One region of the Alishewanella sp. HH-ZS genome, then DNA from elsewhere that is predicted to be linked to it. Evidence: predicted binding sites of a transcription regulator. Region 1 holds the regulator's gene; each other region holds the start of a gene.
What was found. The regulator MetJ, encoded in region 1, represses methionine synthesis genes. The targets are predictions, from matches to a motif close to TAGACGTCTAGACGTCTA.
Positions count from the first base shown of each region.

Region 2: the regulator MetJ is predicted to act here: its motif matches at 1,080-1,097, upstream of metA (homoserine O-succinyltransferase).
Region 3: the regulator MetJ is predicted to act here: its motif matches at 7,730-7,747, upstream of thrA (bifunctional aspartate kinase/homoserine dehydrogenase I).

Region 1 covers NZ_LZEJ01000022.1:26,920-37,583, forward strand. Annotated here, with positions in the region: gene hslU (HslU--HslV peptidase ATPase subunit) at 1-1,315, opposite strand, end outside; gene hslV (ATP-dependent protease subunit HslV) at 1,327-1,845, opposite strand; gene A9165_RS10260 (SPOR domain-containing protein) at 1,902-2,459, opposite strand; gene priA (primosomal protein N') at 2,587-4,863, opposite strand; gene rpmE (50S ribosomal protein L31) at 4,973-5,185, shown strand; gene A9165_RS10270 (tetratricopeptide repeat protein) at 5,279-6,181, opposite strand; gene A9165_RS10275 (malic enzyme-like NAD(P)-binding protein) at 6,629-7,873, shown strand; gene metJ (met regulon transcriptional regulator MetJ) at 7,942-8,277, opposite strand; gene metB (cystathionine gamma-synthase) at 8,458-9,630, shown strand; gene A9165_RS10290 (aspartate kinase) at 9,642-10,664, shown strand, end outside.
Region 2 covers NZ_LZEJ01000001.1:47,886-58,549, reverse strand. Annotated here, with positions in the region: gene recA (recombinase RecA) at 1-923, shown strand, start outside; gene metA (homoserine O-succinyltransferase) at 1,171-2,094, shown strand; gene A9165_RS16730 (homocysteine S-methyltransferase family protein) at 2,094-3,161, shown strand; gene metH (methionine synthase) at 3,161-5,782, shown strand; gene A9165_RS00270 (hybrid sensor histidine kinase/response regulator) at 5,779-9,348, opposite strand; gene A9165_RS00265 (hypothetical protein) at 9,540-10,283, shown strand; gene A9165_RS00260 (regulatory protein RecX) at 10,286-10,664, shown strand, end outside.
Region 3 covers NZ_LZEJ01000001.1:109,045-119,708, reverse strand. Annotated here, with positions in the region: gene A9165_RS00570 (NCS2 family permease) at 1-299, shown strand, start outside; gene A9165_RS00565 (ATP-binding protein) at 368-3,034, shown strand; gene A9165_RS00560 (HDOD domain-containing protein) at 3,031-3,870, shown strand; gene A9165_RS00555 (recombination-associated protein RdgC) at 3,919-4,818, opposite strand; gene A9165_RS00550 (ATP-binding protein) at 4,866-6,614, opposite strand; gene A9165_RS00545 (sensor domain-containing diguanylate cyclase) at 6,754-7,689, shown strand; gene thrA (bifunctional aspartate kinase/homoserine dehydrogenase I) at 8,002-10,458, shown strand; gene thrB (homoserine kinase) at 10,462-10,664, shown strand, end outside.

The DNA of each region.
Region 1 (10,664 bases):
TCAGATCTTCATCCTGCACCAGACTACCCAGATGCTGCTCAACATAGGCTGCATCAATGGCAATCTGTTGCCCGGTATGGTCAGCGGCATCGTAGGAAATTTCTTCCAGCAACCGCTCCATCACCGTATACAGACGGCGGGCACCGATATTTTCGGTAGTTTCATTGACCTGAAACGCCGCGGCAGCGATACGTTTAATGCCATCTTCGGTAAACTGAATTTGCACACCCTCAGTCGCCAGCATGGCACGCGCCTGCTCGGTTAATGACGCTTTTGGCTCAGTCAGAATACGCTCAAAATCGGCGGCGGTTAAGGCTTCCAGCTCAACGCGGATCGGTAACCGGCCCTGTAGTTCAGGCACCAGATCCGACGGCTTGCTCATCTGGAAGGCACCTGAGGCGATAAACAGGATATGGTCGGTCTTGACCATACCATGCTTGGTATTTACTGTGCAGCCTTCGATTAATGGCAGCAGATCACGCTGTACGCCTTCGCGCGATACGTCAGGGCCGCTGGTTTCGCCGCGCTTACAGATTTTGTCAATTTCATCCAGAAACACGATGCCATTTTGCTCTACCGCATCCAGCGCTTCGGCTTTCAGTTCTTCCGGATTGACCAGTTTGGCGGCTTCCTCTTCAATCAGCTGCTTGAAAGCATCTTTAATTTTCAGCTTACGTTTTTTCTTTTTCTCACTGCCCAGGCTCTGGAACATGCTCTGCAATTGCGAGGTCATCTCTTCCATCCCCGGCGGCGCCATAATTTCTACGCCAATAGGCCCCTGCGACAGTTCCAGTTCGATTTCTTTGTCATCTAACTGGCCTTCACGCAGTTTTTTGCGGAAGATCTGCCGGGTATTAGAGTCGGTGCTGGCTTTTTCCGGCTCGCCCCAGGCGTCTTTGGGTTTGGGTAACAGCGCATCGAGGATCCGCTCTTCCGCGGCTTCTTCGGCCCGAAAGCGGTTTTTGGCAATGGCCTGTTCGCGAAACATCTTTACCGCGCTGTCTGTCAGATCACGGATAATACTTTCCACTTCCTTACCGACATAACCGACTTCGGTAAACTTGGTCGCTTCGACTTTAATAAAGGGCGCGTTCGCCAGCTTGGCAAGGCGACGGGCAATTTCGGTTTTACCGACACCGGTAGGGCCTATCATCAGAATATTTTTTGGCGTCACTTCCTGGCGCAGCGCCGGATCTAATTGCATGCGGCGCCAACGATTACGCAGCGCGATGGCGACAGCCCGTTTGGCTTTGTTCTGGCCAATAATATGGCGATCCAGCTCGTGGACTATTTCTCTTGGGGTCATATCAGACATGGGCTACCTGCTTACAATTCTTCAATAGTCTGGTGGTGATTGGTGTAGACACAGATATCACCGGCAATTTTCAGGCTTTTTTCCACGATATCGCGGGCGCTGAGCTCAGTATTTTGTAACAAAGCGGTGGCGGCTGCCTGGGCAAAGGGGCCACCACTGCCAATGGCAATCAAATCATGCTCTGGCTGCACCACATCACCATTACCGGTAATGATCAGTGAGGTATTGGCATCGGCCACGGCTAACAGGGCTTCCAGCTTACGCAGCATACGATCGGTACGCCAGTCTTTCGCCAGTTCAACGGCGGCACGCATTAAGTGGCCCTGATGCATTTCCAGCTTGGCTTCGAAGCGTTCGAACAGGGTAAAGGCATCAGCGGTGCCGCCGGCAAAACCGGCCAGTACCTTATTGTGATAGAGGCGGCGAACCTTGCGGGCATTACCCTTCATTACGGTATTACCCAGCGAGACCTGGCCATCACCACCGATGGCAACATGGCCATTGCGGCGAACAGAGACGATAGTAGTCATAAAAAAAGCCCTATGGCGAAAACATAGGGCTTAAGTAAGGGGGACAGCCGGATTTTTCAAGTCCAGTTACGGACCTGACAGGTATTAATCCCCATTTGCCGTAATCGGTTCATATCGGCAGTGGCGGCCCGGCGCGATTCATAAGGGCCTACTACCACCCGGAACCAGACGCCGTTGCTGCCTTCGGTACGTCTGACATCGGCAGTAATGCCGGCAAAGGCAATTTGTGCTTTCATCTGTTCAGCCTGGCCTTGCTGGCGGAAAGAGCCGCACTGTAACACCGCCGGCACGCTACGTTGCTGTTCGGGGACTTCGACCGTAATTTCGCGGTTTTCCAATTCTTTAATATATTGGTAAGGCTCAGATTGCGGTTTGGGCGGTAACTCATCTTTCGCCGGCGCCTTAACCGGTGCCGCTGCAGGTTGACTGCTACTGACCGGTTGTTGCTTTAAAAACCACAGACCATAGACAAAGACGCTAAGTGTTAGCAAGGTAAGCGCAATTAGCAGCCAGGGCTTATTACTGGCCGCCGGCGCCTTGGCGCGACTGCCTCTGGCCTGACCTTTAGCGGGTGCTTTCGGACGGGTGGCGCGCACATAATCTTTTTGTGGCATACGACTTATCAATTACCTGTTTTTCTAATCACACTGTATTCTACCCGGATCGGCAGAAAAGGAAATAACGCAGCTCCGATCTGTTACCAAAACAAGCCGTGGCGCTGCAGTCACTGGTTTTCGCGGCTTAACTTAAATCCAGCGCATCGACATCGAGCTGCCATTTGATTTTACGGCTCAGCGGCCATTGCGATACCTCTGCTAAAACCTGACTTAGCAGTTGATGCAGCAGCGGCCGTTGTGCGGCATAGAGGTGTAATTGCCAGCGGTATTTACCTGCCCGGCGTTCCAGCGGCGATAACAGAGGGCCGAGCTGTTGAACCTGAGGTTGCTGCTGACAGTAGCTGGCAACCTGCTGTAGCCACTGCTGGCAAAGCTCACTCTGATGGGCTTCTGCTCTGAATAGCGCCATATACTGACAGGGGGGTAACAGGGTTTGCTGGCGCTCCAGCAGGGCACTGCGGGCAAAGGCGGCATAACCGTTTAGCATGATGTCCTGCAGCAAGGCGTGTTCCGGATGTTGGGTTTGCAGTAACACCTTGCCTTTATCATGGCCACGACCGGCCCGGCCGGCAACCTGGGTCAGCAACTGCCCCAGTTGCTCAGGAGCACGAAAGTCGGCGCTATACAGGGCGCCATCGACGTCGACAATCACCACCAGAGTAACAAAGGGGAAATGATGGCCTTTAGCCAGCATCTGGGTTCCCAAAATCAATCTGGGGCCAGGTTGCTGAATTTCGGCTAACAGGCTGGCGAAAGCACCTTTACGCCGGGTGCTGTCACGGTCAAGCCGGGTCACCGGGACCTCGGGAAACAATACACTCAGATGCTCTTCCAGTTGCTCGGTACCCTGACCGACCGGCGCCAGCCGGGTACTACCACAGCCGCCGCATTGTCGTGGTACGGCCCGGGTGGCACCGCAATGATGGCAAACCAACTGCCGGCTATGTTTATGGTAAGTGGTAAAAGCACTACAACGCTGACATTCGGTCAACCAGCCGCAATCCTGACAGCTGAGGGCCGGTGCAAAACCGCGACGATTTAAAAACAGCATCACCTGTTTGCCCAGTTTCAGCTGTTGCTGCATTTGTTGAATGCTTTGTGCGGCCAGTCCGTGTTGTAAAGCCTGTTGCTTCAGATCGACCAGCTCCAGCTGCGGCATTGCCTGACCACTGGCGCGGGCTGTTAGTGTCAGCTTGGTAAAACGACCTTGCTGGCAGTTGTACAGTGATTCGAGACTCGGCGTGGCCGAGCCAAGCAGGATCGGACAGTGCTCCAGTGCTGCGCGCTTTATTGCCAGATCCCGGGCGTGGTAACGAAAGCCGTCTTGCTGTTTTAGTGACAGGTCATGTTCCTCGTCAATAATAATCAGTCCGAGCTTGCGAAAAGGTAAAAACAGCGCCGAGCGGGTACCTATTACCACAGCTGCGCTGCCACTGGCCGCTTGCAGCCAGCAGTTAAGCCGCTCGCCATCACTTAAATTTGAATGCCAGACCAGTACCGGGGCGCGGAAACGTTTGCTAAAGCGTTCCAGCGTTTGTGGGGTCAGGCCAATTTCCGGTAGCAATACCAGTATTTGCTGACCGAGCTCCAGCAGGGAGGGGATGAGCTGCAGGTAGACTTCGGTTTTGCCGGAGCCGGTGACACCTTCCAGCAAAAAGGGCCGGAAGCTGCCCTGGGCCTGATTAACGGCGGTCACTGCCAGAGCCTGATCAGCGGTTAGTTGCAACGCCGGCTCGGCTAAGCCCTGATAGTGATAGGGTGCGATCGCCGTTTGGAACGACTCGACCAGCGCCTTGGCCATTAATTGCTTTAGCGCACTGCCGCTGTAATGGCTTTTGACGGTCGCTTCATCCAGCGCTTGTGTTGTCAGGGCCTGCCACAATTCTGCCTGTTTAGCCGAGCGCGAAAAGCTTTGCAGGTTAGCGGCTTTACCGCTGTCGGTCAGTCGGTACGCTCGGGGCAGGTAGTCAGCGAGTGGGCGGCCTTCACGCAACAGTGCGGGTAAGGCGGCCGTGAGGACCTCCCCCAGTGGATGGTGATAGTAATCTGCAGCGAAACTAAGGAGTTGGCGTAGTAAAGTTGGCAAGACCGGCGTCTGATCGATCACGGCAAGCACCGGTTTAAGTTGTTGCTCACTGACGTCGGGTTTAACCGCTAATTGCCAGACAATCCCCACCAATTCGCGTTTACCAAAGGGCACCCGCACCCGGCAGCCTATGCTCACCTCAAGTTCAGGCGGTAACAGGTAATCAAAATGCTGGCGCAAGGGTACGGGCAGGGCAACACGGATCGCAGTCACAGCAGCTTCCATAGCAACAAAATCAGGCTTTAAGTTTAAGGAAGCGCGTGCGCCTTGCCAAGCAAAACAAAATTCTGTGCTTTTCCGGTTTTCTGGTTGCAACTTCAGCGGCTATCTATTAAGCTACGCGCCCTAAATTAACTGTAATTACGTATGGTGTCTGGCGATAAAAAATGCGACCAGATGGCGATACGGCCTAACGAGGTAACCCATGAAACCAGGTATCCACCCGGAATACAAAGAAATTACTGCAACCTGTACTTGCGGTAATACCTTCAAAACCCGTTCAGCTCTGTGCAAAGACATCCACTTGGACGTTTGCTCAGCTTGCCACCCGTTTTATACCGGTAAGCAGAAAGTGTTGGATGTTGGTGGTCGTGTTGACCGCTTCAAGAAGCGTTTCTCTGTACTGGGCAACCGTTAATCGGTACCAAGTACGAAAAAACCGGAGCCTGGCTCCGGTTTTTTTATGCCCTATGCTCAGCGAGAGCATAGGTTTCAGCATTTGTTACTTGTTTTACTTGCCACCCGCCAGGGCTTCAGAAATTGAGCCAGAGCTGCTATCCGGGCGGATAACACCGCAGTTACTGCCACTTTGGTCGCAGCTGACGCCCCGGATCCGGCTTCCTACCGAGCGGCTGTCGTACTGTCCGGTGGCAGTTAACCTTCTGACAATGCCTTCCAGCATATTATTAGCCTGTAATGCCTGGTCTGTTACCCGGATCACTTCAATATTCTCGACTTGCCGTAATTCATCAACCAACGTCTGGTGTTGCTGATCAGCAGCGAGTAGAGCTGTCACTTCCTGCAAGTAAGGACGGGCGGATACCTGTCCGGCCAACACTAACTTCCGGTATAGCTCGGCGGCGCCCGGCAGATCCTGCTCGACACCGGCGCCATGTTGTTTTAACTGTGCCAACAGCAACATGGCACTGGCCAGTCGCTGCTCTGTGGCTAACTCCAGTAGATTAATCGCTTCCGGCAACTGGTCATCCTGCTCAGCCTGCAGCAGTTGTACCGCTTTAGCATATTGCGCCGGGGCATATTTTAGATCGACGGCCAGATCAAGCAAACGTTGCGACTCAGCAAGATCTTGTTCCAGCATAAAACCATTTCTAAGCCAGTCGGACATCAGAAAGACCGCCATAGCGTTGCGCTGGCGCACGCCCATCCGCAAATAACGAATGGCTTGCTCGTTACTTTGCTCCAGACCATCGCCGGTCGCGTGAGCCATTGCTACCAATGCTGCTGCATCACCGCTGCCGCTTCGCGCCAATCTGATCAGTCGGCGCAGTTCTTTACTGCAATCGGTATCGGCACATACCCGGTCATTATCCGCCGCGCTGGCATAACTGGTATTTGAATATAAAGTCAGGGATGCAGTGCTGCACAACAGGGCTGCTAAAAGTAGCGCTTTCATAAAACCTCTGGTTAAAAAACAGTTAATGGTGTCGATTTTAGCTACATACGGCTGAGGGTCAAGTTTTGGTCAGAAGCAGATTGTAAACAAGTGTGTCGGTTAACATAATGTGAGCAACTGGCGCAGCCAAATTTGCGTTCCATTCCAGGTTTGAGTAACTGCGCTCGCCTGTTAAATCCTTCGTCAGCGCCTGCTAAGCAGAACACAGCGCAGATAATTGGATGTCCAGAACTCTTGGCGGCTGAGCATTTTCTTGTTATAACTGGTTACGAATTATACCAAAGTCGTAATGACGTTACTGCCTTAGTCTGGTACGTCCAGCACGATTTCAGTGTTTTTCCAGATCAGAGCTCATTAGAATGAGCCGACCACCGGCCCGCTGTATAACAAAAAACCTATAAATTAGTGCCGTAGTCTGTACCTACACTTACTCAGGAAAAAATTGGAATGTCAGATTTCAGAGAACAAGCGCTGCGTTATCACGCAGAACCTCGCCCAGGGAAAATCAGTATCGAAATCAGCAAAGCTGCCGAAACCGTTACCGATCTGGCACTGGCTTACAGCCCCGGTGTGGCTGAACCGGTGCGTGAAATTGCCGCAGATCCGGACAACATTTACAAATACACTGCCAAAGGCAATATGGTCGCCGTAATCTCTAACGGCACGGCGATCCTGGGGTTGGGCAACCTGGGCCATCTGGCGTCAAAGCCGGTAATGGAAGGTAAGGCGCTGCTATTCAAACGCTTTGCCGGCCTGGATTCAATTGATATTGAAGTATCGCACCGCACTACTGAAGAATTTATTACCACGGTCGCCAATATAGCTGACACCTTTGGTGGTATTAACCTGGAGGATATCAAGGCGCCGGAGTGCTTTGAGATTGAGCAGGAACTGATTAAGCGCTGTAATATCCCGGTATTCCATGATGACCAGCACGGTACCGCTATTGTCACTGCTGCCGGCCTGTTAAACGCGCTGGAGATCCAGGGCAAAGATATCCGCAAAGCCATTATTGTTTGTATGGGTGCCGGCGCGGCTGCCATTGCCTGTATGGAGCTGCTGATCAAGTGCGGCGCTATGCGTGAGCATATCTATATGCTTGATACCAAGGGGGTGATCCATACCCGGCGTGAAGATTTGAACCAGTACAAGCAGCTATTTGCGAACAATACCGATAAAAGGACCCTGGAAGATGCGTTGCAGGGTGCTGATGTCTTCGTTGGTGTTTCCGGTCCCGATGTCCTGCCGCCGGCAGCATTAAGCCTGATGGCGGATAAGCCGGTGATCTTTGCCTGTTCCAACCCGGATCCAGAGATTAAACCTGAACTGGCGCACGCCGAGCGTGGTGATTTGATTATGGCTACCGGGCGCTCGGATTATCCGAATCAGGTGAATAACGTGCTGTGCTTCCCCTTTATTTTCCGTGGTGCATTGGATGTGCGCGCCAGTGTGATTAATGATGAGATGAAGCTGGCAGCCGTGCAGGCGATCCGGGCTATTGCCAAGGAGCCGGTACCGCAGGAAGTGCTATTGGCGGCTAAAGTTAGTAGTCTGGAGTTTGGTAAAGGCTACATTATTCCGAAGCCTATGGATCCCCGGTTATTACCACGGGTCGCCCGTGCGGTAGCTGAAGCGGCAGTCAGCTCAGGGGTAGCCAGGATCCCGATGCCGGCAGCCTACTTTGATGCCTGAGAGTATGATTGCCAGTAAATAAAAAACCGCCGAAAGGCGGTTTTTTATTGCGAACCGGTTAGCGTTATTTATTCTTCATCGCTGTCGGCTTCGATAATCACCGGAATTTCTTTACCCATGCTGGTCAGGATTTGTCTGACTTCAGCCGGGATTTGATGTGGATTATCTTTACGCAAGTCGTCGTCTGCCGGTAGCGGCTGACCGGTAAAAGCATGCAGGAAAGCTTCGCACAGTAACTCACTGTTAGTGGCATGCCGCAGATTATTGACCTGGCGGCGGGTACGTTCATCGGTTAAAACTTTTAAAACATTCAGCGGTATCGAGACGGTAATTTTTTTAACTTGTTCTGATTTTTTACCGTGTTCTGCATAGGGGTGAATATATTCACCATTCCACTTAGCCATAAGGGATCCCTTGTCGTTAATTTTTGTTTTGCAGCGTAGCGCAAAACGGGAATTCTACTGCTTTCTGTCGGTGAGTCAAATAGTGTGCAACAAATAAAGATTATAGACGGCTAAATGGTTTGACTTCCAGTTAATAATGAATATACTTTTAGACGTCTAAACATCTAAAAGAGTTAAAGCATGAGTCATCGCCATCCCGCTACGATTAGCGCCCGGGCAGGTATCGCTGAAGATACCGCCTTCGGTGCCATCACGCCGCCCCTTTACCTGACCTCGACTTATCAGTTGCCGGCCTTTGGTCAGCCCGGTCCTTATGATTATTCGCGCTCGAATAATCCTACCCGCGATATTCTCGGTGAAGCCCTGGCGGAGCTGGAAGGTGGTGCCAAAGCCATTGTTACCAATACCGGAATGTCGGCGTGTCTGTTAGCGCTGCAGTTATTGACCCCGGCTGATACCTTGGTGATCCCACATGATTGCTACGGTGGCAGCTACCGTCTTTTTACTAATCTGGCGCAGAAGAAGCAGGCGTTCCAGCTGGTGATTGTCAATTTTCAACAGCCGGATTGGCCTGAACAGATTAAGCGGGCGGCACCGGCGATGATCTGGCTGGAAACACCGAGCAACCCCTTGCTGCAAATCACTGATATTGCTGCGGTGTGCCAGCTGGCAAAAAGTCTGACCGCAAAGGTCGTGGTAGATAACACCTTCCTGTCGCCGGCATTACAGCGGCCGTTGGCACTGGGGGCCGATCTGGTGGTGCATTCGACCACCAAGTTTATTAATGGCCACAGCGATGTGATTGGTGGTGCGGTGATCTGTAAAACGCAAGCCTGCGGTGACGAGTTGAAATGGTGGGCGAACTGCCTTGGCCTCACAGCAGGCGCTTTTGATAGTTATTTAACCTTACGTGGTTTGCGGACTCTGACCCCTCGCTTGCAGTTGCAGCAGCAGAATACCGCCGAGGTGGTGGCCTTTCTGCAACAACACCCGCTGATTGGTAAGGTGTACTATCCCGGCCTGGTGGATCATCCCGGCCATCAGATTGCTAAGCGCCAGCAATCTGGCTTCGGCGCCATGTGCAGCTTCGAGTTAAGCGCCCCGCCAGCCTTACTGACCACCTTTTTCAGTAACTTACGCTACTTCACGCTGGCGCAGTCTTTAGGCGGGACGGAAAGTTTGATTTGTCATCCTGCGACCATGACCCATGCCTCTATGGACGCAGCGGCCCAGGCCACTGCCGGGATAGGGGCAACACTGATTCGGGCGTCGGTTGGTATTGAATTAGCCCAGGATCTTATTGCCGATTTAGCTCTGGCACTGGATGCCGTGGCTGCGGTACAACAGCAGTAAGTGGAAGTAGCATGAGTGATTTTAAGCAAGTAAAATCGGGTGTCGCAGCGCCTTTGACAACGCTCAATATCGTGGTCGCCGGTACCGGTAAGGTCGGCGCCGAATTTTTACGATTACTGGCATCGCAGCAACAACGCTTTGCCGGCCAGATCAGACTTAATCTTTGCGCTATCCTGAACTCGCGCCAAGCCTTACTCAGCGATACCATCGAGAGTCAGGCTTGGTCCAGTGCTTTTAGCGATGCCAAGCCTTATCAGCAGGCAAGTTTAGTTGCCTATCTGGCAGCACTGCCCAGCCCCAAGGTATTGATTGATATCACACCCAGTCAGGACTTTGCCAGGCTCTATCCGGCCTTTATCGCCGCAGGTTGTCATCTGATCAGTGCCAATAAACAAGGTGTTACCTTGCCGGGTTCTGAATATCAGCAGATCCTGCAGGCATTGGAGCTTAGTAGTTTACGCTGGTTGAGTAACACCACCGTCGGTGCCGGGATCCCGGTACAGCGGGTGATGCAGGAGTTATTACAAAGTGGCGATCAGATCCGCGAGGTGAGCGGGGTATTTTCTGGTACGCTATCCTGGTTATTGTGTCAGTATGATGGTACTACAGCCTTTTCTGAACTGGTGTTACAAGCACAGCAGCTGGGCTATACCGAACCAGATCCACGCGATGATCTTTCTGGTAAAGATGTCCAGCGTAAGCTGCTGGTATTGGCTCGTGAGCTGGGTGCAGAGTTAGAATTAGCGGATATTGAGCTGGAACCACTGTTACCTGCCGGGTTAGCAGACGGTGATCTGGCCGGATTTTGGCGTCAGCGTCAGCAATTGGATCTGATGCTGGCTGAGGCTTATGCTAAGGCAACTGCCGAAAATAAGGTGCTGCGTTACGCCGCCAGTCTGCGCTTAGCTGACGGGCAGGTACAGGCCAGTGTCCGTTTAGTTGCTGTGGACAACAAGGCGCCGCTGGCTGCATTGGCACCCTGTGACAATATCTTTGTTATCACATCTGACTGGTATCAGCAGAACCCGCTGGTG
Region 2 (10,664 bases), on a different contig from region 1:
GCTCACTGGGGCTGGATATTGCACTGGGCATTGGCGGTTTACCTTATGGCCGGATTGTGGAAATTTATGGTCCTGAGTCCTCCGGTAAAACCACCTTAACGCTGCAGGTGATTGCCGAAGCACAGCGTAGCGGTAAAACCTGTGCTTTTATCGATGCCGAACATGCGTTGGATCCGGTGTATGCGAAGAAATTAGGCGTGGATGTCGATAAGCTGTTAGTTTCTCAGCCAGATACCGGTGAGCAGGCACTGGAAATCTGCGACATGCTGGTGCGTTCTGCCGCCGTAGACGTGGTGATCGTGGACTCGGTCGCCGCCTTAACGCCGAAAGCAGAAATTGAAGGTGACATGGGTGACAGCCATATGGGTTTACAGGCCCGCTTAATGTCACAGGCACTGCGTAAACTGACTGCCAATATCAAACGCTCCAATACCCTGTGTATCTTTATCAACCAGATCCGGATGAAGATCGGTGTAATGTTTGGTAACCCGGAAACCACCACCGGCGGTAATGCGCTGAAATTCTATGCCTCAGTACGTTTAGATATCCGTCGTATTGGCTCGGTAAAAGAAGGCGATGAAATTACCGGTAACGAAACCCGGGTTAAGGTAGTAAAAAACAAAGTAGCTCCGCCATTCAAACAAGCTGAATTTATTATTCAGTATGGCGCCGGTATCAACAAACTGGGTGAGCTGATTGACCTGGGCGTACAGCAAGGCTTAGTTGATAAGTCTGGCGCCTGGTACGCTTATCAGGGCAATAAGATTGGTCAGGGTAAAGCTAATGCCATGAAGTTCTTGCAGGATAACCCTGCGGTGGCAGATGAAATTGAAAAAGAGCTGCGGGCGCGGCTGTTATTAAAGCCGGGCGAAGCCGTCGCTACTGACGATGTGATGGAGATGCCAGAGCCGGAAGAGCTATAAGTCTTTACCACAGCGTCTCAGTTTTCAGGACTCCGGTAGCGAAATGCACCGGAGTTTTGTTTTTAGCGGGATTAACTCAGACCTTAGCCACCACTTTACAGCCGTCGACAGACGGCTGTTGCTTTTCTGGCATAGTACGGCATAATACGCCTTATTTAGACGTCTAAACGTATAGAAGTTATCAGGGGTGCCAGCTGACTAACCAGACTCAGGTTCAGTATGGTGCTAGCCACAGGCGGAGCCAGCTATGCCTATTAAAGTGATTGACCAGTTACCTGCAGTAGAAGCCTTATCAGCAGAAAATGTCTTTGTAATGACCGAGAGCCGGGCGGCAGCCCAGGATATCCGGCCATTACGGATCGCGATTCTGAATTTAATGCCCAATAAAATTGTGACTGAAATTCAGTTACTACGTTTATTAGCGAATAGCCCGCTGCAGCTGGATATTGAGCTGATCCGCATCGATGATCATGTCAGTAAACATACACCGGAGAGCCATTTAAACTGCTTCTATCGTTACTTTTCTGATGTGCAGGGGCAGAAATATGATGGTCTGATTATTACCGGGGCGCCGCTGGGGCTGGTCGATTACGAAGATGTCACCTACTGGCAGCAGTTTGGTGAGATCCTGCGCTGGGCGGATACCCATGTTACCTCGACGCTATTTTTATGTTGGGCCGCCCATGCTGCGCTGTATCATTACTACGGCTTACAGCGGGAAATTCGCGGCGAGAAATTATCCGGTGTTTACTGGCAAGACGTAGTACAGCCGTTGAGCCCGCTGCTGCGCGGCTTTGATCAGCAATTTCTGGTGCCGCATTCGCGTTATGCGCAGGTGCCAAAACAAAAATACCAACAGCATGATGATTTGCATATCCTGGCTGAGGCCGATGTCACCGGAGCCTATTTGCTGCAAAACAGCAGTGGTAGCCGGATCTTTGTTACCGGGCATCCGGAATATGATCTGACCACGCTGGATGATGAGTATCAACGTGACCTGGCGGCCGGTTTGGCGCCGCGTTTACCGGAAAACTACTACCGGAATAATGATCCGGCCCAGGGGCCGCTAAAATTATGGCAGGCGCACGCCTTTTTATTATTCAGTAACTGGTTAAACTATTATGTTTACCAGGCTACGCCCTTTGACCTGAATCAGATAGGCAACAGTTAATGACAAAGCTTCGTTTAACGCCACAGCAACTACGCCAGCTGCTGGCCTCACGTATTTTGGTGCTGGATGGCGCTATGGGCACCATGATCCAACAGCACCGCCTGGATGAAGCCGGTTATCGCGGCGCGGAGTTCGCGGATTGGCCGTGCGATCTCAAAGGTAACAACGATTTGTTAGTGCTTACTCAGCCGGAACTTATTGCCGATATTCACCGGCAATACTTGCTGGCCGGGGCGGACATTATTGAAACCAATACTTTTAACGCCACCACCATTGCGATGCATGATTATCAGATGGCGCACCTGTCAGAGCGGATCAATCGTGAGGCGGCGGCACTGGCGCGGCGGGTTTGTGACGAAGTCACAGCACTGCAACCTGACAAACCCCGTTTTGTCGCCGGTGTGTTAGGACCTACTAACCGTACTGCCTCGATTTCGCCAGACGTTAACGATCCGGGGTTTCGCAATGTCAGCTTTGATGAGTTAGTGCTTGCTTACAAGGAATCGACCCGGGCGCTGATTGCAGGTGGCGCCGATATTATTATGCTGGAAACCATTTTCGATACGCTGAATGCCAAGGCCGCAGCCTTTGCCGTGTTGGAGGTGTTTGAAGAGCTGCAGCTGGAGTTACCGGTGATGATTTCGGGTACCATCACCGATGCCTCGGGCCGCACGCTGTCCGGCCAAACGACCGAAGCTTTTTATTATTCGCTGGCGCATGTCAAGCCGGTGACCTTTGGCCTGAACTGCGCGCTGGGGCCGGATTTGCTGCGTCCTTATGTCGAAACCCTGGCCACCATTTCCGAAGCTTATGTCTCGGTGCATCCCAATGCAGGTTTGCCGAATGAGTTTGGCGAATATGATTTAGGCGCTGAGGCGATGGCAGCAGAAATTGCTGATTGGGCCAAACAGGGCTTTTTAAATATCGTCGGTGGCTGCTGTGGTACCACGCCAGAGCATATTAAAGCCATTGCCGAAGCGGTAAAAGATGCGCCGCCGCGGCAACCAAAAGCGGCCGATCATAGTTTTCATCTGGCCGGCCTAGAAGCCTTTGCGGTGGAGTGGTAATGCAACAGCAGGCAAGATTTATCAATATCGGCGAGCGGACTAATGTTACCGGCTCGGCGAAATTTAAAAAACTGATATTAAAAGGCGATTTCGAAGCGGCGCTGGATGTGGCACGGCAACAGGTTGAAAACGGCGCCCAGATCATTGACATCAATATGGATGAGGGGATGCTGGACAGCAAGGCTGCTATGGTGCGCTATTTAACGCTGCTGGCAGCAGAGCCGGATATCGCCCGGGTGCCGATTATGGTCGACTCCTCGAAGTGGGACGTGATTGAAGCGGCGCTAAAGTGTATTCAGGGTAAGGCGGTAGTGAACTCGATTTCGCTGAAAGAAGGCGAAGCGAGCTTTTTACAGCAGGCAAAGTTGTTGCGCCGCTATGGCGCGGCTGTGGTGGTGATGGCGTTTGACGAGGTGGGGCAAGCTGATACCAAGGCCCGAAAAGTCGAAATCTGTCAACGCGCTTACAAGATCCTGACTGAGCAAATTGGTTTTCCGCCTGAAGATATCATTTTTGACCCCAATATTTTCGCGGTGGCGACCGGTATTGAAGAGCACAACAACTACGCGGTGGACTTTATTGAGGCGACCCGTGAAATCAAGCGCCTTTGCCCTTATGCCAAGATTTCCGGCGGTGTATCCAATGTGTCGTTCTCGTTTCGTGGTAACGATCCGGTGCGCGAAGCCATCCACTCAGTATTTCTATACCATGCTATTGCGGCCGGTATGGATATGGGCATCGTTAATGCGGGTCAGCTGGCGGTGTATGACGATATCCCGCCCTTGCTCAGGGAGCGGGTAGAGGATGTGATTCTAAATCGCCGTCCGGATGCCACCGAACGCTTGTTAGAGATTGCTGCGCAGTTTAAAGGCGATGGCAGTGTCGCCGAGAAAGTGGATGATGCCTGGCGCAGCCTGCCGGTAAATAAACGGCTGGAGCATGCGCTGGTAAAAGGCATTACCGATTTTATCGAGCAGGACACCGAAGATGCCCGGCAGCAGGCAGAGCGACCACTGCATGTGATTGAAGGCCCGCTGATGGATGGCATGAACGTCGTCGGCGATCTGTTTGGGGAAGGCAAGATGTTTCTGCCGCAGGTGGTCAAGTCAGCACGGGTGATGAAAAAAGCTGTTGCTTACCTGCAACCCTATATTGAGCAGGAGAAAGCCGGTGGCCGGGCGCAGGGTAAAATCCTGCTGGCAACGGTAAAAGGCGATGTGCACGATATCGGCAAAAATATCGTCGGCGTGGTGCTGCAGTGTAATAACTTTGAGGTTATCGATCTGGGTGTGATGGTGTCCTGCGCGGAAATTCTGCGGGTAGCTAAAGAGCAGCAGGTTGATGTGATTGGCTTATCGGGTTTGATTACGCCGTCGCTGGATGAGATGGTGCATGTGGCGAAAGAAATGACCCGGCTAGGGTTTAGCGTGCCGTTGTTGATTGGTGGTGCCACTACCTCTAAAGCGCACACTGCAGTTAAGATTGCGCCGCATTATGCGCATGGCGTGGTGTATGTGCCTAATGCTTCGCGTAGCGTCTCCGTAGTGCAATCCTTAATCAGCGCCGAACATAAACCGGCCTATCTGGCACGGGTGGCAGAGGAATATCGTATTGCGGTAGAGCAGCACCAACGCAGCCGGCCTGGTGAGCGGATGCTGAGTCTGGCCGAGGCACGGCAGAATAAATTCCATCTGGATTTAACGAAAGTAGCGCCAGCGCCGAAACAGCCTGGTGTACATTACTGGCAGCAGGTTGATTTACAGGTACTGCGCGACTACATCGACTGGACACCGTTTTTCCTGACCTGGCAGCTGTCTGGCAAGTTTCCGGCGATTTTGCAACATGCTGAAGTTGGGCTGGAAGCGCGGAAGGTGTATCAGGATGCCAATGCGCTACTGGATCAGATGATCAAAGAGAACCTGATTAGTGGTAAAGCGGCCTTTGGCTTTTTCCCGGCCAACAGTGATGGCGATGATATTATCATCTACCAGGATGACAGCCGCACCACCGAGCGCTGCCGCCTGCATAATCTGCGACAGCAACTGGCGCTACGGAATAATGCGCCGAATTGTAGTCTGGCAGATTTTGTTGCCCCTGTTGGCTCCGGCATTGCGGACTATGTGGGTGCCTTTGCGGTGACGACCGGCTTTGGTGCTGATGAGCTGGCGGCGCAGTATGCGGCAGCACATGATGATTACAATAGCATTATGGTCAAGGCGCTGGCCGATCGTTTGGCCGAAGCGCTGGCAGAGTATCTGCATTTAAAAGTCCGGCGCGAATATTGGGGTTATGCCGCCAATGAACAGCTGGATAATGAACAACTGATCCGCGAGCTGTATCAGGGGATCCGACCCGCGCCCGGCTATCCGGCCTGCCCGGAACATACCGAGAAAGGCACCTTATTTCAGCTATTGGATGTGCCGGCGCAAATTCAGATGCAGCTCACCGAAAGCTATGCCATGTGGCCGGGTGCTGCGGTCAGTGGCTGGTACTTCGCCCACCCGGACAGCAAGTATTTTGCCGTCAGTAAAATCGACCGCGATCAGCTGGCGGATTACGCACAGCGCAAAGGCTGGAGCGAGCAACAGGCCGAAAGCTGGCTGGCGCCGAATCTGCGCTAGCGCAGAAACTTGGTCAGCTGTTGCTGCAGACTGGCAAGACTGAAAGGCTTGGTCAGCATATCATCAAACTGCAGCTGACCTTGCCGTTCTCCCAGTTGCACTGCTGTATGGCCGGTGACAGCGATCACCGGCAGCTGCTGCCGCCCTGGCAACTGACGGATCGCCTGCAAGGTTTGATAGCCATTCATCGCCGGCATCTCAATATCCAGCAGCACTAAAGATACCTGCTGTTGCGCTAGCAGCAGCAGCGCCTCTTCGCCGCTGCTGGCAACCAGGCAGGGATACCCCAGTTTATCCAGCATCAGTTTCAGTAATTGCTGATTGTAATAGTTGTCATCGACGACCAGCAGTGGGTTGCCGTCATAGGGTTCAGCGCTAATCAGCGATGGCTCCGCAGGGGCTTCGCTACTGTGAGGATTGGCCGCAGGCAGTTTTGCCTTGCTAAAGTAAGCCGTAAAGCTCACCGTCGTGCCGACACCGGGTTGGCTTTGCAATTGGATCTGGCCGTGCATCAGCTCAACCAAACGCTTACTGATTGCCAGTCCAAGACCAGTGCCCCCATACTGACGGCTAATACTCTGATCCCCCTGATTAAAAGCCTGGAACAGCTGCTGTTGCTGTGTCTCACTAATGCCGATACCAGTATCGGCCAGGCTGAACAGCAGACATAGCCGCTCGTCAGAGGTGGTCAGCAGGCTGATTGTCAACCGGATAGCGCCACGTTCAGTAAATTTAACCGCATTGCTCAGCAGATTAATCAACACCTGACTCAAACGCAGTGGATCACCAACCAGCTGTGCTGGCAGATCCGGCGCCAGATTCAGTTGCAGTGGCAGTTTTTTGTCGGCTAACTGCGCACTAAACAAGGTAACGACCTGCTCAATACAGTCCTGTAATTTAAACGGCAGTTGCTCCAACTGAATTTTTCCGGCTTCGGCTTTAGAGAAATCCAGTAGGTCATTAATAATGCTGGACAGTATTTTTCCGGCATTACGGATCCGCCCCAGATACAGTTGCTTATCGCTAATGGCTTTGCTCTGCTGTGCCAGTTCAGCAAAACCCAGTACGGCATTAAGCGGCGTGCGTAATTCATGGCTGATATTGGCCAGAAACTGACTTTTGGCCTGGGTAGCTGCCTCTGCCCGCCGTCGTGCTGCCTCCAACTCCGATAAGGTTTGCTGTAAATGTTCGGTACGCTGGGAAACTAGGGCTGCCAGACGCTGCTGCTCACGCAGCAGGCTATGAGTGCGCCACTTCATTAACAGCATCATTGACAGCACAAACAGCAGCGCGAGTGCAGCATATAGCCAGCGACTTTGATACCAGGGCGCGAGAATACGGAAATGCAGGGCATCGGCACTACTGATCTGGCCGGCAGCATTGCGAGCCCGGATCTCAAAGCGATACTCGCCGGGTGGCAGATTGGTGTAGTCGCGATAGGGCTCTAAGCTCCAGGCCGACCAGCTGTCGTCATGCCCGAACAGCCTGACTTGCAACTGCTCTGCCTGCAGGTGATCAAAGTTCGGGCTGCTGTAACTAAAACGCAGGTTATTTTGCTCTGGTTGCAAGCTGAGTCCGGCGGGAACCGGTCCACCATCATAGAGTCGCTCGCCATCACTGCTGGTCAACTGCCGCAGTAACGGGGGCTTTGGTTGCGGGGCCTGAAACTGATCGGCGACAAAGCGGAAAATACCTTCGGCGCCACCAAACCACACTAATTGTTGATCAAGCAGGATGGTATCCAGCGGAATATCCGCCAGCGGCTGTAAGCTGCTGGTTGTCCATTGATAGCTGCCATCTGCTTTGGGCAGGGCAACACCGGCATGGCGGGTGCCGGCGGTATTATCCCAGATTAACATCCAAAGCCGTCCGGCGGCATCCATCAGGGGATCGCGGATCCATGGCTGTTCGCCACTGAATAAAGCGCCAAAGGTTGGATCTAAACGAAATTGGCTCTCATTAGCGTGGAACCGAAATAAGCCCCTGACCGTGGCAAAATACAACTGATCATGTAACAGATGCACACTATTCCGATTCAGACTGGGCAGACCATGGCTTTTATCATAATGGCTCAGTGATAATGGCACTGAACTGCCTCCCTGCCACTCGGCTGGTAACTGCAAACGATAAAGGCCGTGTGCCAGGGTGCCAAGCCAGAGTTGGCCATCCGGCATTTCGACGATAGAATTTAAGTTACCGTGCACGCCGGGTACCTTACCTTCATCCCGCCATTCGCCGTCCTCCAGACGCATAGTGGCTAAGCCATCTTGCAAGCCAATATACACCCGTTCTGGCACCAGCTGTGAGCGAACCAGCACTTTTGATGCCAGTTCTGAGCGTCGGATCAGCTCCGGGCCAGTTGGTTGCAGCCGGTAGACACCACTATTAGTGGCGGCCAGCAATTGCTGCTCAAAACTCAAAAAATCCCAGCTTTGTTGCCGTATCGGTTCAACCCGTCTGAAGTAGGCGTCCAGATTATCGGCTTGCTCCAGCCGGAACAGGCCCAGGCTGGTAGCGGCATAAAGATGTTGTTGGTGACGGTGAATTGCAAAGACATTACCCTCTAAGCCTCTGGCACTGTTAAAAACCGATAGAGCTGAACCCAAGGCAATGCGGGCTAAACCATGATCCAGTGCCAGCCAAAGCCCGGCCTGATGATCCTGCGCCATGGCCCGCACATTTTGATCATGTAAGCCGGAGGCCTTGGTGATCCGATCTACCAGCCTTCCCTGACGATCCAGAATAAACAGGCCGCCGTGCACGGTACCGATAGCAAAATGGCCATTTTGCAGCGTTAAGCCACTGTAAATTTCAGCCTGTTGCAGTTGTTGGTCAACGGCGGTTGCCCATGGACTGATCTGACCGTCTCGCCAGAGAAAGAAACCGTGGTCGCGGGTACCAATTAATAGTGTTTGTTCGTCAAAGGCTTCGAGAAAGAACACTGCCTTGTCGCGGAAAAAGTCACCGTTTGGCAGTGGCACAAACCCCTGATCCTGCCATTGCAGTAACCCCTGCTGCTGATCGCGGATCAGCAAACGTTGTTGAACCCAAAAGGCTTTCAGAAAGGCGCTGTCGGTAGTCCAGATACGAAACTGTTGCTGCTGCCATTGCAGCACATATTGGCGACTGATAAAAAAGACCCCATCCGGGGTAACAAAGGTTTGCCGCACGTCCTGAAAATCGCGGTAGCTCTCGGGTAGCTCAGCTGTCAGCGAGACATAATGCCGGCCACCGCTCTGCGGTGCCGTCAGATAACCGACCTCCCCTTTGGCGCCAACATAGATGCGTTCATCTGGTGCCAGGGCTAGAGAGCGGGCAACTGATTTATTAGCGGTTTGAATGGTGCGCCAGTTTACGCCATCGTATTCGAGGATGCCGACGTTATTGGCAACATAAATTAAGCCAGAGCTATCCTGCAGTAATGCCCAATTCTGGGTTCCCGCTGCGTAATCTTTGGGCTTGAAGTTCTGGAGCAGCGGGATGCCCTGGCTATGTAGTGGGGCGGCATAGCCACTGGACACAGCGCCAATAAAGAGCAGCAGGCAGATCAGCAAAGTGCGCAACAAGATGAACTCCGTTTCTGTGAGCAACAAATCAACAACGGCATCTTAACGCTTATCGCCGGTGCTGTCAGCCCGCGGGCCGGATTTCGGTCTTTAGCCGGCTTTTTCCACAGAACAGGCTCTTAATTGTGCAGCGTTTGCAGTATGATAGCGCTATTTTTCGGCGCGACGCTGAACTAAACTGTGGAGCAAGAGTGGAAAAGCCGTTTCAGATAAAATTGATTATCAGACGCTTACCGGCCAATGCGGCTATCGGCTGGATTAAGCAGGCCTGGGAAATCTTTAAACAATACCCACTGGTGTTTATTCAAATGCTGTTGCTGACCTTCGTCTTCACATTTCTGGCGGCACAATTTACGCTGACTTTTATCATTGCTGTTTTTGCCAGCCCCTTTCTGACGGCCGGGCTCTATGGCGCCATTGTTGGCGTTCAGCAACAGCAAAAAATTGACATTATGTGGCTGTTTAGGCCGTTTCAGCAGGCGTTTTGCCGGCAAGTCCTGATTATGATCGCGGCGTTGAATTTTCTGCTCAGTGTGCCGCTAATGCACTTCCGGGAACATCTGTACACTGCGATGGTGAATGCCCAACAAAGTGGTGAGCAAGAACCCTTGTTACTGCTGCAGATGATTTTGTTAGTCGCCGGCTTGTTAATTACGACCATGCTGTTTGCCTATGCCGTTGCTATTGCTTACTTTTTGAAAGAACAACGGGTGTTATTAATTTTACAGGCCAGTTTTCTGGCATGTTGGCGCAATATACCGGCGCTGTTGTTATTTGGCTTACTCAGCCTGGGTTTGTTATTGTTAACGGTACCCACCATGTTACTGGGGTTAGTCGTCGTGGTGCCGCTATTGAACATTGCGTTCTTTCTGTCGTTTAACGAATTGTTTGCGTTAAAACTGGCGGCGGGCAAGGACGCAGTGCTGGAGGTCTGAGTATGGACACGCTGGCAACCTGGCGAAAAACCGCGATCGGTTGGTTAAGCCGCCGGGAGCATAGCCGGGCAGAGCTGAAACAAAAGCTCCTGCAAAAAGGCGCTTCAGGCGCAGAAGCTGAGACAGTACTGGACTGGTGTCAGCAGCAAGGCTATCAGAATGAACAGCGTTTTCTGGAAATGCTACTGCGCAGTCGCTGTCGCCAGGGCTATGGCTATCAGTACATTCAGCAGGAAGCTCGGCAGCATCAAATCACCGCAGCTGAGCTGAGCGCGCTGGCGGAGCAATTGGAAATAGATTGGTGGGCCCTGGCCGAAGCCGCCTATCAGAAAAAATTTGCTGATAAAGCGATTGCTGATTATCAGGATAAAATGAAGCGTA
Region 3 (10,664 bases), on a different contig from region 1:
TGTGGTTTTCACCACTGGCTGCCATGGTACCGGGCTATGCTACCGCAGGAGCCTTGCTGTATGTAGCGACTTTGATGCTGACCAGCTTACAGCATGTTGAATGGGATGATATGTTGCAGGCGGTACCGGTCGCGGTAGTGCTGATTATGATGCCGCTCACCTTTTCAATTGCCGATGGTATTGGTATGGGTTTTATCAGCTACGCCGTACTTTGTCTGCTCACCGGTAAAGTGGAACGAACTACCCTGAGTGTCTGGCTGTTGGCGCTGATTTTTATGGCGAAATTTATTTTCGCCTGACTTGTTCTGCTGCCTGATGCTCGTTATGCTGTGTCCAGGGTAGTTTAGCAAAGGAAGGTACAGACCAGATGAAGCTCAGAGCCACGCTGCTGGTCTATATTATTCCTTTATTGGTGCTGCCGGTGCTGGCATTGGGCTACCTGGCTTATCATTTTAGCGGCCAGTATCAGCAACAACAGTATTACAATCAGGTCGCGTTAAAGCTGCAACAACAACAACAAGAGTTAAATGAGTTTTTGTTGTTTCATCAGATCCGGCTTTCGGTATTGGCTACGGCCCGTACCTTAGTACAGCATATCCAACAACCGCTACCCGAGAGTCGGGAGTTAACCCGCCAGTTATTTCAAAAGTTCGTTGAGCAGGACGCCAATATTCACGCTATCAAGCTGTTACGCCTGAATGGTGATGAAGATACGCTTTATCCTACTGCCAGCACTGAGCAAACCGTCCCCGAGCGCTTTAGAAATGAGTATTTTTCTGCCATTCAGGGCATGATAGATGAGCAGGGTATCTTTATTGCACCAGATGGCGCAGAGCGGCAACTGAAGTTATTTTTTGCCCGTAAGCTTTATCTGCCGGACAGCGCCGGCAACCGTCAGCTGTGGGGCTATTTGCTGATCGTTACTGAGCCGGCGGCGTTTGCCAGAGTAGTGCAGGACCCGGTAACGCCACAAAGTGTAACCTTAATTATCAACCGCACGGCAACCATTGCCTACGCCGCAAATGAGGCCCTGATTGGCAGCGCCTTTACCCCCAGCCATTATCGGGCCTTGCAGCAAAGTATCGACCAGACCCGGTTCAGTCAGGGTTTATTACTCGGCCAACCCAAGCTATTGGTAGGCCGTAATCTGGCCGGTCCCTATCAGCTGTTATATGGCATTGATGCCGCTGAGCTGTACCAGGATGCCCCCAACTGGCCGCTATGGATTGCCATCTTTACCCTTACCTTGGCGTTGTTGGCCCCTTTGTTGATTTATCGGTTATTGATCCGGCAGGTGTTTGAGCCTGTTCGGCAACTCACTTTAGCCAAAACTGCGGTGGGTAAGGGGGATCTGTCTTTTGTGCTGGAGCCGCGGCGGCCGGATGAACTCGGTGATATGTTTGCTGCTTTTAATGTGATGGTCCGGCAATTGCGTGTCTATCGGGAGCGGGAGCTGGCGTATAAGCAGCAACTGGAAGAGAAGGTACTACAACGCACTCAGGCGCTCGCCCGGGCTAATGATGATCTGGCCGCCGCCAATCAGGAGTTGATCGTAGCGCGGGAGCTGGCTGAGCAAGCCAACCGGTTAAAAAGTGTATTTTTAGCTAATATGAGCCATGAAATCCGCACGCCGCTGACGGCAGTGATCGGCTTTAGCCAGCAGGCCTTGCAGGAGCAGGACGCCTCGCGTCGCTCTGACTATCTTAGCCGGGTACTGCGCAGCAGTGGGCATTTACTGCAGCTGATTAATGATATTCTGGATCTGTCGAAAATCGAAGCGGAGAAACTGGAGTTACAGCCAGAGCATTTTAACTATCTGGCGATGCTGGATGAAATTTATCAGCAGACCCGGGAACAAGCGACGCAGAAAGGTTTGGCCTGCCAGCTGGAACTGCATTTCCCGCTGCCTGCTGAGCTCTTTAACGACAGTTTACGAGTGCGCCAGGTATTGCTGAATCTGACCAGTAATGCGGTTAAATTTACCCGTAAAGGTAAAATTGTGATTAGTGTCAGTTATCAGCCGCTGCGTGCGCTATTATCAATTAAGATTAAAGATACCGGCATTGGCATGACGGCTGAAGAAGTCTCCCGCTTGTTTCAACCTTTCGTTCAGGCCGATGCGACTGTTACCCGGCACTTTGGCGGTACTGGTCTTGGCCTGTGTATTTCGAAGAAGCTGATGGAACAAATGGATGGCGATATCCAGGTACAAAGTGTCAAAGGTGTGGGGAGTAGCTTCGAAGTACAGTTCCGGCTGGCGCCCAATCCAAGATTGGTCGACAGTTATCAAAGCTGCACTGCGGCGGCGGAACCAAGCCAGCCATTAACCCTGCCAGCTTCGTTACGGGTATTGGTTGCGGAAGATAATCCAGACAACCAACTACTGCTGGAACTGATGCTACAACAGCTTGGGCTGGAACATGTTATGGTGGAGAATGGTCATCAGGCGGTGGAGCGGGTGCTGGTCGAGTCCTTTGATTTGATTTTTATGGATATGCAAATGCCGGTGATGGGCGGCGAGGAGGCAACCCGGTTAATTCGTCTGGCCGGGATCCAAACACCTATTGTCGCCGTTACTGCTAATGTGATGACTGAAGACGCAGAGCGTTATCGCCAGGCAGGTTGTCAGGACATTCTGGCCAAGCCGGTGGTACCACAGCAATTCCAGCAGATGATTCAGCGTTATGCCCGACAAAATGTCGGTAAAGCGTCAGCGCTGGAGCAGCAACTGGCGGCTGATCCGGCGATGCAGCTGTTACTGCAACAATTCCGGCAGCAATTACCGGCACTGTTAGCAGAATTGCAGCAATTGGCCGCTGCGGCTGACTGGTCAGCGCTTGGCTTTGCGGCGCACAGTTTAAAAGGCAGTGCTGGCAGTATGGGTTATCCGGAACTGACCAGATTAGCGGGCTTGCTGGAGAAGGCGGCAAGTCAGGCAGCGAAAGATGAGATATTCAGGTTGTTGCAACAAATGGACGGTGAGTTAGCACCGCTGGCAGAAGCAGGGTCAACAGGGGAATTATCACAGCAATGAGCGCACAACAAGCATTACTGACCATTCTGGATGAAAAGATTAAAACTGATCGCTTACTGCTACCGACCCTGCCGGAGATCGCGCTGCGGGTTCGACAGTATGCCGATGATCCTGAGGTGACCCTGGCGCAAATGGCTGAGATTATTGCGCAGGATCCGGCGCTGGCTGCCCGCCTGATGAAACTGGCGAACAGTGCCTTTCTGGGACGGGCCATCAAATGCAATACGCTGCAACAGGCCGTGACCCGGATCGGTTTAAGTCAGATTAAGCATGTGGCGACAGCCTTAGCGCTGGAGCAGCTGTTTGTGTCTAAATATAAACTGGTGCAGCAACAATTGGATAAACTGTGGGCTGATAATGTACAGGTTGCGACTATCGCTGTGACCTGTTTGAAACTGCACCAGCAACATAACCGTGCTTGCACCCTCAGTAGCGATGTGATGACGCTCTGCGCTCTGGTGCATAATATCGGTGCACTGGCGGTGATTGCCGAGGCTGAGCGTCATCCGGAGGTGTTTGGGCACCCGGTGTTTTTACATAATCTGGTTGAGAAAGTCAGCCCCTATATCAGCGTGAAAATACTGCAGGCTTGGGATTTTGGCGCGGAGTTTCAGAGCGCGGCCAAAAACTGGCGCCTCTGTCAGGGGGGAGTACCACCGGATTATACGGATTTTATCCGGCTGGCAGCCATCTCCCGAGGCTACTATAAGTCGGCAGAAGCTGAAATCAAGTTACTGCAATATTATTTGCAGCAGCAACTGATCACTGTACCCGAATTTAACAAGCAACCGGTATTTACTGAACTTTATAATGATATTCGTTGCTTGTTTAGCTAGAACATCAGGGGCTGCCTAACCGCTAAGATATGGCAGCCTCTGACAGCTTTAATGACTGCCGTTTACCTGAGCGCTGATTGCCTGTAATGCCTGATCCAGACTATCGGCCATCAGGATCAGATCCGCATCCAGGCGACTAATTAAATCGTCCCAGCCGAGTTCCTCGTTTTGCTCAAACAGGGCGTCCGGATATTGGATCTGCTTTATACCGCCATCATCAGCGACGGTCAAAGCTAAACCTTGCTCTTGTTGTAAACTGAGCCGGGTAACCAGTTTATCCTGCAAATGGGTCTGCACCTCATCAGCAGTAAGTAGGTGGTTACTAAATTTAACCTTGGCACCTTCCTCATCCGGCGCTTTCAGCTCAACTGCGGCGCCCAGCTGAAATTGTGCCGGCAAGGACTGCTGTTGCAGCCAAAGTTGCAGTTGTTGATTCAATTTATGACTATCCAGCCAGGGCAGGGCAGGCAATGAGCCTAAAGCCTTGCGCAGCAGAGCCAGGATATCTTCGGCTTTGCTGGCACTACCGGTGTTTAATACCAACCATTGCCGTTCTGCATCGTAATAGCCCTGAGTCAGGCTGGAGCGGCTGAAGGCTCTGGGCAATAACGTCTGGATCAGATCTTCTTTTAGTGCCTGCTTCTCTTTGCGACTCAGCGGCCGACCGGCCTCTGTGGCTGCCGCGTCCAGTTTCGGCGCCAGTTCTTCATTAATCACGGCTGCCGGCAACACCTTTTCCTGACGTTTTATCGCGAAATACCAGCGCTGATTTTGCTGATGGCTGTAGTGTTTGATCGAGGGATGCAGCGGGAAGCTAAAACCGCTGCGTACCGCTTCCTGGCCACTACAGGGGGTAAATTTGTATTCTGCCAGCGCCTGTTCCAGCGCGGCTGCTTCAATTGTTAAAGGCGCACTTAACCGGTACACCCGCACATTTTTAAACCACATAACAACTTAACTTCCGTTTCATTAAAGACGCTGCAGTATAACCTGCCTTAGCGAGGCAATCTTGGTTTTTTCGGGAAGTTGACATGATAATGCAAGCCCTTGCCCGGGCTGCTGTTGGCCTCAATACTGCCGCCCAGCGTCTGCCGTACCAGGTTGTAAGCGATATGAGTGCCAAGGCCACTGCCGCCCTGATCGCGTTTGGTGGTAAAGAAAGGATGGAACAGTTTCTCCAGTTGCGCCTCTGATAAACCGATACCGTTATCACTGTAATGGATATCAATATTATCGGCGTCGTCCGTAACGGTGATCCGGATCAATCCTTGCTCAATCCCCTCAAAACCGTGAATTAACGAGTTCATCAGGAAATTGGTAAAGATTTGTGAGATAGCGCCAGCCGGGCAATCCAGAATAATATTCTCGGCACAGTTAACTTCGAGCTGGTGTTTGGTTTTTTTGAAGTGTGGCTGCAGCGAGCGAATAATTTCGTGAATATAGTGGCACAGATTTATGGTGCGGATCGCTTCACTCGCCTGGTCGACCGCAATTTGCTTAAAGCTGGCAATCAGCTCTGACGCCCGGCTCAGATTGGATTGCAGCAAGTCGGTACTTTGACCGGCTTCAGATAAAAAATCTTCCAGCATTTTCGGGGTAAGGGTTTTTTCACGAAAGGCCTGCTCCAGTTGACGCAAGCGCTCTGCCAGAAAACTGGTGGCCGTTACGCCAATACCGACCGGAGTATTTACCTCGTGGGTTATGCCGGCAACCAAACCACCCAAGGCGGCCATTTTTTCTGATTGTACCAGCCGGTCCTGCGCCTGATTCAGGTTATCAATGGTGTCCTGCAGTTCCCGTTGTTTTTGCCGCAGGTCGAGTTCGGTCTGGCGACGCTGTTCGATTTCCTCGCGCAGCGCCTGCTTCTTCTGCAGCAGTTCTTGCTTCTGTTGCTGAAGATCCATCATCGCCTGACTTAAGCCGGAGGTTTTACGGGCGACTTCCTGCTCCAGCAGTAAATTTTGCTGATCCAGTTTGTTGTTGGATAACATCAGTTGCTGCTGCGTCTGCTTTAACTGCTGCTGATTGTCCTGCAAGCGGTCGATTAATTTATTGTAGGCATTCGCCATTACTGTCAGTTCGGCACCTTCATCTGGCGTAATACGTACTTTAGAGCCGTCCAACTGGTCCAAATCCAGACTTTCAATCTGCTGGCTCAGATCTGCCAGCGGCTCGGTCAGATAACGCCGGAAAGCCATTAAAAACAAAATAATCAAAAAAGTGGTTTTTAGCATCGCATTACCAATCAGGAAATAGATGCCCATTTCAATCCGTTCAATGACGACTTTGCGACTAGAGAACAGAGTAACATCACCAACCTGGCTGGTACGGCCGGAAAATTCGAAGATCAATGGGAAGGTATAACCAAAGATGCCGCTTTGCTGGTCGCTCAGACTGAGTTCCTGCTGTACCAGTTGGTTGCTAAAGCGTTGCTGAATGTCGATATAGCGGCCGGACTGGGTTATAACAGTACCGTTATCATCCCGGACAATGACCCCTTCAATGGCAGGTACCGCCAGCAGACCGTCGGCGATATTCAGCGTTTGTGGGGTATTAAGCTCCCAGATAGCCCGGGTAAGACTACCGGCGAAGGTTTGTTGTAAGGTCGTCAGTTCGTTACGGATAAAGCTTTTCGCATTGTAGTACTCGGCCACGATCTGACCCAGGGTGACAATCAGCGTCAAAATAAAATAAACCGATAAAACCTTGGTCAGCAGCTTTTTAGACAGGCTGGTTTGCGGCATGGCGTCACCCTGATTGGCATTCGGAGCAAAAAGCGATTCACTCCTGCTACCATAGCGAATATAGTTGTTATTTAAAATAATTATTTCACAAAATAGAAGAGTTTTGGCAATAGACTTTCGCCTCAGGAGTGATAACGGCATGAATCTTAATCTGCAACGACTGGTTAATCAGTTACCTGGTGCTGTATTGGTGCTGAATAGCCGTTATCAGCTGAGCTATGTTAACTCCTTTTTATGCCAGCAGTTAGAGTTACCCGAAGCCCAGATTCTGGGGCAGGATTTTTTCAGCCTGTTCCCGGAAGTACCTAAGAGCTGGTTCTGCCGTAAAATGGCTGAGGTGTTGCAGCAGCAACAAACTCAGCAGCTGAGCTGGCAACAACGTTTGTATTTGCTGAAGCTGCCGCGCCAGGCAAAGGCTGAGCAAAATGAGTTCCAGATGGCGCAGAATGTCAGCTTTATCCCGCTGAGTAATCCACAGGAGGAGGCACAATTGGCACTGTGGCTGGAGGATGCCAGCGAGGCCGCCCGTTACCACGCTGAGGTGTTATTTAAAACGCAACAACTGAAACAGCTGGATCGTTTCGATACGCTAACGGCCTTACCAAATTGGCAATACCTGCAACAGCAATTGCAACTGGAACTGACCCGGGCTGAGCGCTACCAGCGGCCTTTAGCGTTACTGCGTTTCGAACTGGACCGTTTCAAACTGCTCAACGATCAATACGGCCATCAACATGGCGACCAGATGTTACAGGGGCTGGCTCGCCAGTTTAGCGCCTTGTTGCGCGATAATGATTTGTTGGCGCGCTTGGCCGGAGCAGAGTTTGCCGTGATCTTGCCCGATACTGAGCTGGCTGGAGCTATTGAGGTTGCCCAGCGGTTGCGTCAGCAAATGGAGCAATTCTGTGCTGTGCAAAGCGCGGCAGTAAAGTTGACGATTAGCTGCGGTATCAGCACCGGCGCAGCAGGCTGCAGTGTGGAAACTATGCTGCAACAAGCGGATCAGGCCTTGTATCAGGCCAAGCGGGCCGGGCGTAACCAGATCAGTATCTGGAGCGAGGCTGCGCTGGCCTAGCGTCGTGGCTGTCCACAATAACAACTTAGAAAAGGTTTGACAGACGTCTAAAAGTCTGTGCATAGTGTAGTCTATGAATATAAAAGCAGCAGTACTCACCACCATTATTACCACCACCAACCCCGCGGGGTAGGAGGTCGGCGGTGTGCTGTCTGTAAAAAGGCCCGTGACCTCAAAGGTTCCGGGCCTTTTTTTTGGCCACTTGGCCCAGGTGAACCAGCATTGATCACGCAACATAGCGTGACAGCAGGTTGACTAACAAAGGTCTGCGATAACAAAACGACTTAAGACTTGGATGCGCGAGGAGAAATTATGAGGGTGCTAAAATTTGGCGGGTCATCGCTGGCGTCGGTGGCCAGATTTTCTGAAGTGGCGCAAATTGTGTTGCAGCAGGCAACAACAGAACAAGTCTGTCTGGTGTTATCGGCCCCGCAGGGCGTAACCAATACGCTGGTCGAATTAACTGATCTGGCCTATCTGGGAGCCGACTTTCAGTCGCCGCTAAGCCAGCTTGAACAGCGCTACCAGCAACTGTTAGCCGAGGTACCAGGCGTCAGTGAAGCACGCCGGCAGCAGGTGCAGGCGCTGATCAACAGCCAGATCCAGCAGTTGGGCTGGCAGTTACAGGGCATGAGTTTATTAAAGTTTTGCCCGGATCATATTAAAGCGCAGATCCTGGGCCTGGGCGAGCAGTTCAGCGTGGCACTGATGACGGCCTTGTTAGAGGGGAAAGGTGCGGATGTGCAGGCGCTGGACTCGGTAAAGCTGGTGAAAAGTCAGGGTGATTTTTTAAATGCCACTGCCGATGTGGCGGCGACAGCAACCGTGATTGATGCCGCTATGGCGGCGACACCAGCCAGCATCTATGTGATGGCAGGCTTTGTTTCCAGTAACGCCCAGGGCGAGACGGCCTTATTGGGACGCAATGGTTCGGATTATTCCGCCGCCGTCATTGCTGCGGCGATCAAAGCCAGTGCCTGTGAGATCTGGACCGATGTCGATGGCGTCTACAGTGCCGATCCACGGCAGGTGAAACAAACCCGCTTAATCGATCGTCTGTCTTACGATGAGGCGATGGAGTTATCTTATTTCGGTGCTAAGGTGCTGCATCCGAAAACAATCGGCCCGCTGGCGCGGGTGCAAATTCCCTGTTATATCAAAAATACCCTTAACCCCAGTGCGCCGGGCACCTGTATCGATGTGGAAGGCGATGGTGAAGCGCTGGTGAAGGGCATTTCCAGCCTTGAGCATCTGGCGCTGATTACGGTATCTGGCCCGGGTTTAAAGGGCGTGGTGGGCATGGCCAGCCGGGTATTTGCCGCCATGGCGCGCGCACAGATTTCGGTAAGCTTAATTACCCAGTCCTCGTCGGAATTTAGCATCAGCTTCTGTGTGCCGCAGCTGCATCTGGTGGCGGCGAAAAAGGCGCTGGAAGCCGAGTTCGAATTAGAATTGCAAAACAAACTGCTACGGCCATTAGCCATCCAATCTGATATGGCGATTGTCAGCCTGGTCGGCGATGGCATGCGGCAGCACAGAGGTGTGGCTGCGAAGTTCTTCGCTTCGCTGGCGCAGGCGCGGGTGAACGTAGTAGCCATTGCGCAGGATAGCAGTGAGCGCTCGATCTCTGCGGTAGTCGAGCAGCGCAGCTGTCAGAATGCAGTTAAGGTCTGCCATGAGAACTTCTTCAGCCATATCCCCAGCATTGATGTGTTTCTGGTCGGTTGCGGGGTGGTCGGCAGTGAATTACTGGCCCAGATCGAACGGCAACAAGCCTTTTTACAGCAGCGCCAGGTTAAGCTTACCGTTTACGGTATCGCCAATAGTAAGCAGCTGTTATTGGCGAAAGACGGTGTGGATCTGAAAAACTGGCAGCCGGCATTGGCAGAGGCCAATGCACAGTTTTCGCTGGCGGAGTTAAACCGCTTTGTCCAGGAACAGCATTTAACCAATCCGGTACTGGTCGATTGCACCAGTGCTCAGGCAGTGGCGGACCAGTACGCAGATTTCCTGGCAGCCGGCTTCCATGTCGTTACGCCAAACAAAAAAGCCAATACCAGCAGCCTGGAGTATTACCATCGCTTGCGTGCTGTTGCCCAGCAGCAACGGCGACGCTTTTTATATGAAACCACGGTCGGTGCCGGTTTACCGGTAATCGATACCCTGCAAGGGCTGCTAAATGCCGGCGATCAGTTGCTGGCCTTTGAAGGCATTCTATCCGGCTCCTTATCCTATATCTTTGGCGAGCTGGAAGCCGGGGTGCCGCTGTCGGTGGTGACCGCCAAAGCCCGCGCTATGGGCTTTACTGAGCCTGATCCGCGCGATGACTTATCCGGTATGGATGTGGCACGCAAGCTACTGATTATGGCGCGCGAAGCCGGTTTAATGCTGGATCTGAGTGAGGTCGAAGTGGACTCGGTGTTGCCGGCCGGTTTTGCTGCCGGTGCTAACGTCGAAGATTTTATGGCGCAGCTGCCGCAATTAGACCAGGCCTTTGCTGAGCGGCTGGCTGCTGCCAAAGCGGAGGGTAAGGTGCTGCGCTATATCGGCGAGATCCGCGATGGCAAATGTAAGGTCGCGATTAAAGCGCTGGCCGCTGATCATCCGCTGGCCAAAGTAAAAGACGGTGAGAATGCGCTATCGATCTTAAGCCGCTATTATCAGCCTATCCCCTTTGTGCTGCGCGGTTATGGTGCCGGTGCTGCTGTGACCTCTGCCGGGGTCTTTAGCGATATTCTGCGCACCCTGAGCTGGCAGCAGCAGGTATAGTCTATGCAATCACATTCAACTAAGCGTTATTATGCGCCGGCCTCGACCGGCAATCTCAGCGTCGGTTTTGACTTGTTGGGCGCCGCCTTTGAACCGGTAGACGGCAGCCTGCTTGGTGATGAGCTGCTGATCCTGGGCGAGGCGGCAGAGCTCAGTTTGCAGCTAAGCGGCCGCTATCTGCATCAGCTACCGGCGGCAACCGAAGA